2 regions of the Nocardia sp. NPDC019395 genome follow, and region 2 is predicted to be linked to the other one. Evidence: riboswitches for the same ligand, from Rfam matches in the RefSeq annotation. Region 2 holds a riboswitch; the other holds the start of a gene.

Region 1 (6,653 bases), on a different contig from region 2:
CGTTCCCGACCGCGACGACGCTGCCGTCGCGGATCAGGACGTCGGTGCGGGGCACGCCGGTTACTTCGGCGTCACGGATCAGCAGACCACTCATCGGGGCCGTACACCGAGTTCGGCGAGGACGGCGGCGGTATCCCGGCCACTGTCCGGCGCGGTACCGATCGCCTCGCGCCGGCTCGGCGCGACGATGACCGATTCGCCGGCTGCCACCGTCACCGATCCGGGGTCGATCGTCGCGGCGACGACCGCGGACATGGCGATATCCCAGAGCCGGCCGGAGCCGTCGGCAGGGGCGGACATCGCCAGTACCGCCGCCGTCAGACCCGTCATCGGGTCGGCTATCGCGTCCCCCACGAATACCGGTGTGCTCCCGTCGGGGCGAGCGACGAGCCCCGCGGTCGCCGCGATATCGTCCCCGAACCCGATTCGGTTCGACTGCCGTCCGTGTGCGGTGATCGAAATCCAGGTACCGCCGGAATCGGCGAAGGCCTCCGCGTCCAATCCGAACCCGGTCAGTGCGCGGGGCCGGGATGCCTCGATCACGATATCGGCCGAATCGACGAGTTCGCGTAGCGCGCGCCGCTGGCCACTGTCACCCGGATCGAGGACCACGGATTCGTGGCCGCCGTGCAGGAGCCGATAGAACTCGGGATCCCCGCGGCGGGCCCCGTCGGGGCGGGTGGGCGTCTCGACCTTGATCACCCGGGCGCCGGCCAGCCCGAGCAGGTGGGCACACAGGGGGCCCGCCCACAGCGCGCTGAAATCGACCACTCGCAGTCCGGCCACCGGGCGTGCGTTCAGGGGTTCCGGAACCGCCGCCGGCCCCGCGGTGATCGGTCCGGCGGCGAGCCCCAGGAGCTCCGCGCGTTCGGCCAGTTCCGCGCCGGGACGTGTGCGCAACCAGTCGGTCACCGCGGGCCATGGATCGTCGCCGATATCGCCGCCCACCAGGGCGCCGAGCAGGGCGGCGTCGTCGGGACGCGCACAGCTGACGGCAGCCCATCCGTCCGCGGTGGGCAGTAGGCGGCAGTGCCGGCCAGGCGATATCGTGCCGCCGCGTTCGAAGGCAGTGAACGCGGCGCGTTCCGACAGCAGCCGGGCACCGTCGAGCCGGACCCGGCCGCCGGTCACCGCGGCGATCCGGTCGGTATGCCGCCGCGCGACTGTCGCCGCCGAGCCGGGCGGTATCAGCGCCGGGCCGTCCGGGAATCCGGTGAGGGCCGGTACGCCGCTCTCGGCCCAGTCACGCACCCGGCGCGAGTTTGCTCCCGCGGCCTCGGACACCGGGCCGATGCTACGCCGGACCGGTGATCACGCGCACGAATTCGTCCCGTTATCGGGCTGGGCGCGGCCCGGCCCGGGAGCCGCGGTGGTGCGCGATCCGGGACACGAGGCGGCCGGTGTCCCGGAGGCCCTGCCTATGCTGATCATGATCGATCGGTACGTTCCCGCCGCCGGTGGCCGTACATATCTCCCGGGCTCCGCGCGGCCCGCCGTACACGAGGAGAGCGCCCGTGAGCTACTACCTGAACGACGAAGAAGCGCTCCTGGTGCGAACTGTGCGCGAATTCATCGATCGTGAGGTGAAACCGTCGGTCCAGGAAGTCGAGCACGCGAACCGGTACCCCGAGGACTGGATCGAGCAGATGAAGCGGATCGGCATCTACGGCCTGGCCGTTCCGGAGGAATTCGGCGGGACACCGGTGTCGATGCCCTGCTACGTCCAGATCACCGAGGAACTGGCCCGCGGCTGGATGTCGCTGTCCGGCGCGATGGGCGGTCACACCGTTGTCGCGAAATTGATCGGCCTGTTCGGGACAGCGGAGCAGCAGCGGCGCTACCTCCCGCGGCTGGCCACCGGTGAGATCCGCGCGACCATGGCGCTGACCGAGCCCGGGGGCGGTTCGGATCTGCAGGCCATGACCACCCACGCCAGATCCGACGGCGACGATCTGGTCATCAACGGGGCCAAGACCTGGATCACCAATGCGCGCAGGTCCGGAGTAATCGCCCTGCTCTGTAAAACGGACCCCGCCGCGACCCCGCGGCACCGCGGTATATCCATCGTGCTCGTCGAACACGGCCCCGGGCTGACCGTATCGCGCGATCTGCCCAAACTCGGCTACAAGGGAGTCGAGAGCTGCGAACTGTCGTTCGACGACTACCGGATCCCGGCGGACGCCGTCCTCGGCGGTGTGCCGGGCAAGGGCTTCGCGCAGATGATGAAGGGGCTGGAGACCGGCCGGATCCAGGTCGCGTCCCGGGCGCTGGGGGTCGGCGCGGCCGCCCTCGAGGATTCGCTCGCGTACGCGCAGCAGCGGGAGAGCTTCGGCGAACCGATCTGGAAGCACCAGTCGGTCGGCAACTATCTGGCGGATATGGCCACGAAACTCACCGCGGCCCGTCAGCTCACCCGGCACGCGGCCGAGATGTACGACCGCGGGGAGCGTTGCGATATGGAGGCCGGTATGGCCAAGCTGTACGCCTCGGAGGTCGCGATGGAGATCGCGCTCAACGCGGTCCGCATCCACGGCGGGTACGGATATTCCACGGAGTACGACGTCGAGCGCTACTTCCGGGACGCGCCGCTGATGATCGTCGGTGAGGGCACCAACGAGATCCAGCGCAATGTGATCGCCGCGCAACTCGTGGCCCGTGGCGGCCTGTGAAACATGCGGGTGTTCCAGGGAATCGACGAGGCGGCGGCCGCGGCCGGCACCCATCTCGGCGAGCAATCGGGTCCGCCGGTGCCGTTCACGGGGTGAGGGGCGCGGAATTCGTTGGGGTGGTGTCCTTCAACCCGACCCCGGAGGCACCGAGCTGCCGCGCGCCGTCGACCAGGGCGGCGATCACCCGTGCCGCGTGTTCGTAGCTCAGGCCGTGTGGCGGGCGGATATTGGATACGCAGTTGCGTTCGGCGTCGCTGCGGCCGGGGCGCGGACGGTGGGTCAGGTACACGCCCAGGCTGTCCGCGACGGACAACCCGGGCCGCTCACCGATGACGACGAGCAGGGTGGTGACGCCGAGCTGTTCCCCGAGGTGGTCGCCGAGAGCGACGCGTGCCTGGGTGGCGACAACCGGTGGCGCGAGGGTGAGGCCGGGCAGGGCGGCGGCGATCGCACGGACCAGACCGGGCCCGTGGGCGGCCACTGCCCGCGCCGACAATCCGTCGAACACTGCGATACCGAGATCGGCGCCGAGCCGGGGCAACCGGGTGGCGGCTGCGGGTTGCCGGCCGAGATCGGGGCGCCGCAGATAGGTGGCGCGATCCGGGGCGGCGGAGGCCGCGGTGAGCGGTTCGCCGAGCCCGAGCTCACCGAGTTGCCGGGTGAGTGCCGGGACGTCCAGCTGCGTGTGCACGGCGTCGCGCGCGGCGGCGTGCGCCGCGACGAACTCGAGATGCTCGCGGGTGGGCAGCCCGGAACCGGCCCGGCCCAGGCCGATCCGGGCCTGGGTGTGCCGGCGCAGCGCGTCCCAGGGGTCGCCGGTCATGCTAGGGCTCGCAGGGGTGACGCCGACAGGTCGATTTCCAGGACACGGCCGGTGTCGTCGGCCAGGCCCTGGTTCTGCAGCCAGCGTTCGAATTCTGGTGCGGGACGAAGCTTTCCGGCCGCGCGAGCGTAGAGCGCGTCGTGGAACGACAGCGATTGGTAGCCCAGCATGATGTCGTCGGCGCCCGGGACCGTGATCACGAAAGCTGTTCCGGCGAGAACGAGTAGCGACAACAAGGTATCCATATCGTCCTGGTCGGCCTCGGCGTGATTGGTGTAGCAGACATCGACACCCATCGGCAGACCCAGCAGCTTGCCGCAGAACTGATCCTCGAGACCGGCCCGGATGATCTGCTTGCCGTCGTAGAGGTATTCGGGGCCGATGAACCCCACCACGGTGTTGACCAGAAGCGGATCCAGTTCCCGGGCGACCGCGTAGGCGCGGGCCTCGAGGGTTTGCTGGTCGACCGGGCGGCCGCCGGTGCCCAGGTGGGCACCGGACGACAACGCCGAACCCTGACCGGTTTCGAGGTACATCACATTGTTGCCGACGGTGCCGCGGCGCAGGGCCCGGCCCGCTTCGTTGCCTTCGCGCAGCAATCCCAGGCCGACACCGAAGGCGCTGTTCGCGCCCTCGGTCCCGGCGACCGATTGGAACACCAGATCTACCGGGGCGCCGCGCTCGATCAGGTCGAGCGTCGTGGTGATATGGGTGAGCACGCAGGACTGGACCGGGATATCGAAGCGCTGCCGGATCTCGTCGAGCAGAGACAGCAGTTCGGCGGCCCGGCCCGGCGAATCACCGGCGGGGTTGATCCCCATCACGGCGTCGCCGCACCCCAGCAGCAATCCGTCCAGCACGGCCGCGGCCACACCGTGCGGGGCGTCGACCGGATGATTCGGTTGCAGCCGGGTGGCCAGGCGGCCGGGCAGCCCGATCGTGGTCCGGAAGCCGCTGGTGACGGTGAGCGCCGCGGAGACCGCGATCAGATCCTGGTTGCGCATGATCTTCGAGACCGCCGCGACCATCTCAGGAGTGAGGCCCGGCCCGAGCGCGCCGAGCCGTTCGGCGTGATCGTCCACAGCCGCGCCGGCCAGCAGGTGATCGCGCAGCCCGCCCACGGTGAGATGGGCGATCGGTGCGAACGCCGCGGTGTCGTGGGTATCGAGGATCAGGCGGGTGACCTCGTCGGTTTCGTAGGGAACGAGGGCTTCGGTGAGGAATGTGACGAGGGGGACCTCGGCCAGCGCCCACTGGGCGGCGGCCCGTTCGGCGTCCGAGTGGGCCGCGCAGCCGGCGAGCTCGTCACCGGACCGTAGCGGCGTGGCTTTCGCCATCAGGTCCACCAGTCCGTGGAATTCGTAGGACACGCCCGCGAGCTGCTGCCGGTATCTCGTCATCGCACCGCCACCTCCGTCGATGCGTCCGCCGTCACGTCGAGAAAGTAGCCGGTATCGCCGGCGGCGAGGGCCGGCGGTGGACGCACCTTCACGATATTGCCGTGGACACCGGCCGTCGACACGACCACGCCCCGATCGCGCAAATCGTTCACCACCGGTACCGCCGTCGCGGTGCGGGTCACCACGGTCGCCACCACGGATGTCACCGGTGATGAGGAGGCGTAACCGGTTTCGGTCCGGTGCCGCGGCCACGCCGGTGGATTCGTCACCGCGGCGGCTACCGGAACCACACCCACCAGGCATGGGCCGGGGCGCGCATTATCCGGGCCACCTGGCCACTTGTCATGCGACGCGCCACTGGTAGGGTCGGCTTTGTTCTGACACGGGGTGCTCCGCGAGTGCGGGGCTGAGATCACACCCGAGAACCTGTCCAGGTAATGCTGACGAAGGGATGTCCAGGTTTTGCTCGCGCACACCACTGATACCGGCAGATTCACCGAACACCTCTGGGACCGGACGAAGGATCTGCGCGCGGCCATCGACGACCTCGAGTTCCTCCGGCTGCTCGGCGACGGCACCCTGCCGCCCGAGGTTTTCCGCACCTACATCGAGCAGGATTCGCTGTATCTCGCGGGATATTCGAAGGTGCTGGCCATCTTGTCGGCCAAATCCCCCGATGCGCAGGCCGCGCAGTTCTGGGCGAGTTCGGCGGCCTCGGCGGTCTCCGTCGAATCGGCACTGCACGACGACCTGCTCAGCGGGGGCAGGCTTCCCGAGCGGGAGGGCGAGCCGGAGCATTCGGCGGCGTGCCTGGGATACACGTCCTATCTGATCGCGACCGCTGCCACCGAGTCGTACGCCGTCGGTGCGGCGGCCGCGCTGCCGTGCTTCTGGATCTACGCCGAGGTCGGGCGTGACCTGGCCACCCGCGCGGCCGCGGTCCTCGCCGCCGACCCCGACCACCCGTACGCGCAGTGGGTGACCACATACGGAGCCGACGAGTTCCAGGAGTCGGCCGCCGCGGCCCGGTTGTGGGTCGACGCGGCGGCCGAGGTCGCGAGCCCGCGGGAGCGTGCGGCGATGGAGACGGCGTTCACCATCGCCACCCGGTACGAGCTGATGTTCTGGGATACCGCCCTGAACCCGCAGCCGTGGCCCGCCTCGTGAGCGGCGGCCTACGCCGGGCCGTGAGTGTGGCCGTCGCGGTTGTGGCGGCACTGTCCGCGCTCACGGCCTGCACCCCGGGGCCCGGCGACGGCGAGACCATTCGGTTCGCCCTCGACTGGACACCGAACACCAACCACACCGGCCTGTTCGTGGCGCAGCAGCGCGGCTATTTCGGCGATGCCGGCCTGGACGTGGAGGTGCTGCCGTACAACAACACCGCCGTCGATACCGTTGTCGACGCGGGGAACGCCGAATTCGGTGTCAGCACACAGAGTTCGTCGACCTTCTCGCGGGCATCCGGTGGTCACACACTGTCCGTGCTCGCGCCGCTGCAGCGCTGGGCGACCGGAATCGGCGTAAAGGCCGACCGCGCCGATATCACCAGCCCCGCGGATCTGGACGGAAAGACCTACGCCGGCTTCGGAGATCCCGGCGAGGTCGAGACATTGCAGCAGGTGATCCGGAACGACGGTGGTACGGGAGATTTCGAATCGGTCACCCTGGGAACCTCGGCGTACGAGGCCGTCTACTCCGGCGAGGCGGATTTCACCGTCTCCTATCTGGGCTGGGAAGGTATCGAGGCCGAGCACAACA
Region 2 (6,653 bases):
ATGGCCGGCGCGAACCTGACGAAACATGCTCTGGCGGAGCGGCTCGAGGTCAGCACGAAAACCGTCGAGCGGTGGATCACCCAGGATCGGTGTCCACATCCCGGTCTGCGGCTGAAGGCGGCTCGGGTTCTCGACCGGGACGAAACGTACCTGTGGCCAGAGTTGCTGGCTGGCAACAGGTCCGCAGCTGCTTCACTGTCGGAGCTGGTGCAGATCTGGCCGACCCGGCCCGAAGTGCCGCATGAGGTATGGCGCTCGCTCATGAAGCAAGCCGGCGATTACATCGACGTCTTGGTCTACGCGGGAGGCTTTCTGGTCGAGTCACTGGACTTCGTGAACGTCGTCCGCATCAAGGCGGCTGCCGGTGTTCAGGTTCGGATTCTTCTGGGCGAAAGCGACGCACCGGAGGTCGTGGCACGGGGACGTGAGGAAGGTCTGCCCGCGCTGGCGAAGCGGTGTGAGTCGACGCTGGAGTATCTCCGGGAAACGATGGAGCTGCCGATGGTAGATATCCGGACGCATCGCACCACGCTGTACAACAGCATCTACCGATTCGGCGACTCGCTGCTGGTCAACACTCACAGCTACGGTGCGTACGCGGCGAAATCTCCGGTTCAGCACCTCCAGAAGGTCCCCGGCGGGCAACTCTTCGCTTACTACATGGATTCGTTCGAGGCAGTCTGGAAGACAGGCCGCACCGTAATCTGACCTCATGGGACGGCGAATCGACTACCACCAGGACCTCCATGCACCGGCCGCGAACAGTGTCCGCCCGAGCGCGGCCGCATTCGTCCAGAAGGGCGGGGAAGTCCTGCTGATTTGCAGGTCCGACAACGGCAACTGGTCCATGCCGGGAGGTGCGCACGACCCGGGTGAATCCCTCAGTCGCACCGCTGTTCGCGAGACTCGAGAAGAGACGGGAGTGGATATCCATACGACCGGCATTGTCGGCATCTTCACCGATCCAACCCACGTCATCCACTACACGAGCAACGACGAGGTCCGTCAGGAATTCACCGTTGTATATCGCGGCGAGGCGATCGGTGGGCAACCCGTGACGAGCAGCGAGAGCACGCGCGTCGAGTGGGTGCCGGTCGAGCAGATCCCCGACTTGACGATGGACCGCAGCCAGCGGAAGCGCATCGACTGGGCGCTGAACGAGAGCGAACCTTACATCGATCCCGATGCGCGCTGAGCCGCTGCTCGCAGTCGCGGTTCCGCCTTCGTAATCGCGGTGTGAACGACATTGCCCGGTTCGTAGCGTCGCAAGATTTCAGCCAGCCGCTCATCCACGGTGAAGTCCTCCCCGTTCGGACCTGTCGACAGGTCGGACCACCACAGGAAATCTTCGGCCTTCCCGAGGTCGGCCACACCCGAGAGCAGGAATTCCTCGAATATTCCCGCGTCCAGACCTCTCACTCCGGCCTCGACCTCCGCGGCTGTGTGAAACGCGACCATATGGCACACGACCGGCGAGTATCCGAGTGATTGCAGCAACCGCGCACCGTCTATTGGGTGAAACCCGAGGTCAGGATGACCGTAGCCGACGTCATGCAGGTAGGCAGCCATAACCGCATCCCCACGAAGGTCGGCCGGCAGCAGCTCCGCTACGGACTCCATCCGGCGCCCCACCGCGACCGAGTGAGCCCGCCGCGATTCAGTCAGCGGAGCCAACAGGTCATCCACAGCCAAATTCACGGCCGCCATCGTACGCCCGGCACATCTCCGAAGTAGGTTGCCGAATATCGCCCTACAGGACATATGTCGCAGGTGACACCACGAGTGCCCCTCGTGCTGAATGATTTTCGCCATTGCGATCGGACTACCGCTACTGGTAATTGCTGCGCCGATCTGGTGGCCGTGCTGATCGATTCACTCGAACCACACCCAGGCCCACCCGCTCCAGGCCGGGCACGGGATGCGCCCGGCCTGGAGCGGGAAACGTTGAGGCGTGGATGAGCCTCAGGGGGTCTGCTCAGGTGGTGATCGGCAGGTATACGCGGTTACCGGTATCGGCGAATTCGGCCGACTTCTCGGCCATGCCCGCCTCGATGGCCTGCACATCGGTCAGGTTGTGCTGCTCCGCGTAATCGCGGACATCCTGCGAGATCCGCATCGAGCAGAACTTCGGCCCGCACATCGAGCAGAAATGCGCGGTTTTCGCTGGTTCCGCGGGCATCGTCTCGTCGTGGTACTCGCGGGCCGTATCCGGGTCCAGGGACAGGGCGAACTGGTCGCGCCAGCGGAATTCGAAACGGGCCTTGGATAATTCGTCGTCGCGGTGCTGGGCGTGCGGGTGACCCTTGGCGAGATCGGCGGCATGTGCGGCGATCTTGTACGTGATGACACCGGTTTTCACATCGTCCCGGTTGGGCAGGCCGAGGTGTTCCTTCGGCGTGACGTAACACAGCATCGCGGTGCCCGCTTGCGCGATCATCGCGGCGCCGATGGCAGAGGTGATGTGGTCGTAGGCGGGCGCGATATCGGTGGCCAGTGGGCCGAGCGTGTAGAAGGGAGCTTCTTCGCACAGCTCCTCCTCCAGCCGCACATTCTCGACGATCTTGTGCATCGGCACATGACCCGGGCCCTCGATCATCACCTGCACGCCGTGCGCTTTCGCGATCCCGGTCAGTTCCCCGAGTGTGCGGAGTTCGGCGAACTGGGCCTCGTCGTTGGCGTCGGCGATCGAACCGGGACGCAGGCCGTCACCGAGCGAGAACGTCACGTCGTAGCGTGCCAGGATTTCGCACAGTTCCTCGAAATGCGTGTACAGGAACGATTCCCGATGATGAGCCAGGCACCACGCGGCCATGATCGAACCGCCGCGCGAAACGATCCCGGTGACTCGTTTCGCGGTGAGCGGCACGTACCGCAGCAGCACGCCGGCGTGCACGGTCATATAGTCGACGCCCTGTTCGCACTGTTCGATCACGGTGTCGCGGTAGATCTCCCAGGTGAGTGCGGCCGGATCACCGTTGACCTTCTCCAGCGCCTGATAGATCGGCACGGTGCCGACCGGGACAGGCGAATTGCGCAGAATCCACTCACGGGTCTCGTGGATGTTCTTGCCGGTGGACAGATCCATGATGGTGTCGGCTCCCCAGCGGGTGGCCCAGACCATCTTCTCGACCTCCTCGGCGATCGAAGACGAGACCGCGGAGTTACCGATATTGGCGTTGATCTTCACCAGGAACTTCTTGCCGATAATCGTCGGTTCCAGTTCCGGATGCCGGTGATTGGCCGGAATAACGGCCCGCCCGGCGGCGACCTCCGCGCGTACCAGTTCCGGTGTCACGCCTTCGCGGGCGGCGATGAACCGCATCTCCGCGGTGATGATCCCGGCCCGGGCCCAGTTCAGCTGGGTGGATGGCCCCGCGACTTCCGGTTTGCCCCAGCCGTCCCGTAGCGGCGGCAGGCCCGTCTCCAGATCGATTGTGGCGGTGTCGTCGGTGTACGGGCCGGAGGTGTCGTACACGTCGAAATATTCGCCGTTGGTCAATTCGACCCGGCGCACCGGTACCCGGAGGCCGTCCACATCCCGGTAGTGCTTGACGCTTCCCTCGATCGAACCGGTGGTCACGGAATCGACAGGTGTGCTCGTCATATTTCCTCCCTACGCCGGCATTACCCGGTCAGGTTCATACGGTCGACAGCCCTGAGCGCCCCTGCTGGGGCTAGCCGTCCTCTCAGCCCGCTGGTGCGAGCCCCCGTTGGCGTGTGAAATTTTCCGGTACCGACCATAGTGTGGCTGGGGGACCGGCGCTTGAGCGGCTGACTGTGGCCGGGGTGTTCGATACGGCTTCCAGGGGGTGGAGCGATAAGGTCGAACGGTGACGCTCTCGCATGGATCGCTGATGACCGTGGACGAGTTCGAGGAACTCGACGCCGCGGCTCAGCGCATATCCGAGGGGCTGCGGCTGGAATATCTCAACGGACTGCTGGCCGCGAAGGCGCGACCGGATGTGAACCACAGCCGAGTCGTGCAGTGGCTGGCCCGGTTCCTGGTGCCGCGCCGGTCGGAGTTGTGGTTGTTCGCGGATGTCGGTCTGCGGGCCGGTCGCGGCGGGGGCAGCCGGGTACGCCCGGACGCGATACTCGCGCCCGCGTCGGCCTTCTCCGGAGAAGGGGAGTGGTCGGATCCGCAACCGGTCCTGATGACCATCGAGGTCACCTCCCGGGCGCAGCACACCGAACTGCGGGACCGGCTGGACAAACCGTTCCTCTACGCCGCCACCGGCATACCGCTCTACCTGTTGATCGACCGCGGCTCCGCGGAGGTCAACGTATTCAGCGAACCCGACGACGGCCGCTACGCCTCCCGCGAAACCCTCCCTTTCGGCACCGACGTCGAAATCCCCGACCCCCTGGGCGTGATCCTGGCCACCGACTCCCTCCTCGACTGGACCTGACGATCACCTGAGTCGAAACTCCCCCCGACCTTCGCCGCCACGCACCTTCCCCTCCCAGCCCTCTCACTTGGTCAACCTTCCCGGGCGGGGCCCGCCCGGTTCTGGAGCGACCAGAGGAAGGGAGCGCAGCGACCGACCGGCGGGAGTGAAGAACCGGGTTAATAGGGCCCCGCCCTCGAGCCGCGGAGCGGCTCCAAAATTACAGCCCGCCCCTTCGCGGTTGGTCTACGTCGAGACCCGAGGTTTATAGGGCCCGCCCTCGAGCCGCGAAGCCGCTCCAAAATCACAGCCCGCCCCTTCACGGACGGTCCACCCCGTGACCACAGCTAACAGGCCCCGGAGAGCACAGCTAACAGGCCCCCGCCCCCGCTTCCCCGGAGGCGGCGCAATCGAACTCTGCGATTACCGGTGCGTGATCGCTGGCACCCTTGCCCTTGCGTTCCTCGCGGTCCACACCGGCATCGGTGACCGTGGCCGCCAGTGCCGGGGAGGCGAGGATGAAATCGATGCGCATACCCTCCTTCCGGGGGAAGCGCAGCTGGGTGTAATCCCAGTAGGTGTAGACACCGGGACCCGGTGCGTAGGGGCGCATGACATCGGTGAATCCGGTCGCCGTGATGGCCTCGAACGCGTCCCGTTCCGGCTGGGAGACATGGGTTTTGCCGGTGAAGAATTCGGTGGACCAGACATCGTCGTCGGTGGGCGCGATATTCCAGTCCCCGACGAGAGCGGTTCTGGTATCGGGACGGTCGGCCAGCCAGCGGACGGCGTTATCGCGCAGCGCCGCCAGCCAGGCGAGTTTGTACTCGTAGTGCGGATCGGTCAGGGCACGGCCGTTGGGCACATACAGGCTCCACACCCGGACCCCGCCGCAGGTCGCGCCCAGCGCCCGGGCCTCGACCGTGGGCGTGGTGATCAGCGTGTCCGCCGCATCCCGGTCGAACCCGGGCTGATCCGGGAAACCGATTTCCACATCCTCGAGCCCGACCCGGGAGGCTATCGCCACCCCGTTCCACTGGTTCAGCCCCACATGCGCGACCTCGTAACCGGCCTCGGCGAACCGTTCGAAGGGGAACTGGTCGTCGCGGCATTTGGTTTCCTGTAATGCCACGACGTCGATGTCCTGGCGGTCCAGCCAGGCCAGTACCCGGTCCTGCCGGGAGCGGATCGAATTGACATTCCAAGTGGCCAGTCGCATGGGTCCTGTATATATTGCGCCGTCTTCGGCGTTGTGGGGCTGGGGGCCTATCGACCTCGGGGCTGGAGGTTGAACATCGGTGAAAGGGGCGGGCTGTGTTAGTTGGAGCCGCTCCGCGGCTCGAGGGCGGGGCCCTATTAACCCGGTTCTTCACTCCCGGCGGTCGGTCGCTGCGCTCCCTTCCTCTGGTCGCTCCAGAACCGGGCGGGCCCCGCCCGCGGAGGGTGATCGTGCGGGGGCGGCGGAAATCGGGGTGAGGCGAGATTCTGTAGGGGGGTTATGGGGTGGCTGCTGAGCCGGGGACGGCGTAGCGGTAGCTGTGGTGGTCGAGGAAGCCGAGTTCGCCGAAGAGTTCCAGGGCGTTCACGTTGCCGGCTTCGACCTGGACGTACGCGTGGGTTGCGCCGCGGTCGTGGCCCCAGCGCAGCAGTTCGCCGCAGACGAGGGCGGCGAGGCCGTGGCGGCGGTGGGCGGCGAGGACGGCTACGCAGGTCAGGCCGATCCAGCGGCGGCCGTCTGTGGCGGTGGTGAGGGCGCCGCGGGCGATCGCGATGGGACTGGGCAGACCCAGTGAGGCGAAGCCCAGCTGGCCCTCGTGGACCGCGGAGAGCACCTCGGGCAGTGGGACGGTGGCCGTATGACCGCTCGGTTCGTCGCCGCGGTGGCGGTGGATCTCCAGCCAGGCGATATCGGGTTCGGTGGCGATACGGACCATGGACGGCCCCTGCGGGAGCACGAAATTCTCCAGGGCGACGCCCAGTACCCGGGTCTCTCCCCAGCTGTTCCAGCCCGGCGGTACGGTGGCCAGCCGGTCCGGTAGCGCGAGCTGCAGTGGTAGCCCCTTCGCCGTGTACCAGGCTCCGAGCCGGTTCAAGGTTTCCGGGGTGACGCGGGCCGGGCCGCTCGAATCACCGATGGGCACAGCCGAATTGGCACGACGCGTATAGCCGTGTCCGGCGCGCAGCATCCAGCCGTCGATCCAAGCGTATTCGGTTCCCGGCCAGCCGTAGGCCGCGGCGGATTCCAGGGTGCGGATCTCGGCGGTG

What was found. Region 2 has a riboswitch for thiamine pyrophosphate ahead of thiC (phosphomethylpyrimidine synthase ThiC). Riboswitches for the same ligand answer to the same signal wherever they lie in the genome.
Region 1: it holds a riboswitch for thiamine pyrophosphate, as region 2 does, so the genes downstream of both, ABZ827_RS04195 (TenA family protein) here and thiC (phosphomethylpyrimidine synthase ThiC) in region 2, are expected to answer to the same signal.

Annotation. Positions count from the first base shown of each region.
Region 1 is NZ_JBEYBT010000001.1:1,041,852-1,048,504, forward strand. It holds gene ABZ827_RS04165 (amidohydrolase family protein) at 1-94, opposite strand, end outside; gene ABZ827_RS04170 (CoA transferase) at 91-1,284, opposite strand; gene ABZ827_RS04175 (acyl-CoA dehydrogenase family protein) at 1,515-2,669, shown strand; gene eutC (ethanolamine ammonia-lyase subunit EutC) at 2,755-3,492, opposite strand; gene ABZ827_RS04185 (ethanolamine ammonia-lyase subunit EutB) at 3,489-4,892, opposite strand; gene ABZ827_RS04190 (hypothetical protein) at 4,889-5,098, opposite strand; TPP riboswitch at 5,266-5,361, shown strand; gene ABZ827_RS04195 (TenA family protein) at 5,355-6,059, shown strand; gene ABZ827_RS04200 (ABC transporter substrate-binding protein) at 6,044-6,653, shown strand, end outside.
Region 2 is NZ_JBEYBT010000035.1:8,775-15,427, forward strand. It holds gene ABZ827_RS30970 (XRE family transcriptional regulator) at 1-708, shown strand, start outside; gene ABZ827_RS30975 (NUDIX domain-containing protein) at 713-1,195, shown strand; gene ABZ827_RS30980 (HD domain-containing protein) at 1,171-1,698, opposite strand; gene thiC (phosphomethylpyrimidine synthase ThiC) at 1,976-3,604, opposite strand; TPP riboswitch at 3,594-3,721, opposite strand; gene ABZ827_RS30990 (Uma2 family endonuclease) at 3,831-4,409, shown strand; gene ABZ827_RS30995 (exodeoxyribonuclease III) at 4,759-5,607, opposite strand; gene ABZ827_RS31000 (GNAT family N-acetyltransferase) at 5,885-6,653, opposite strand, start outside.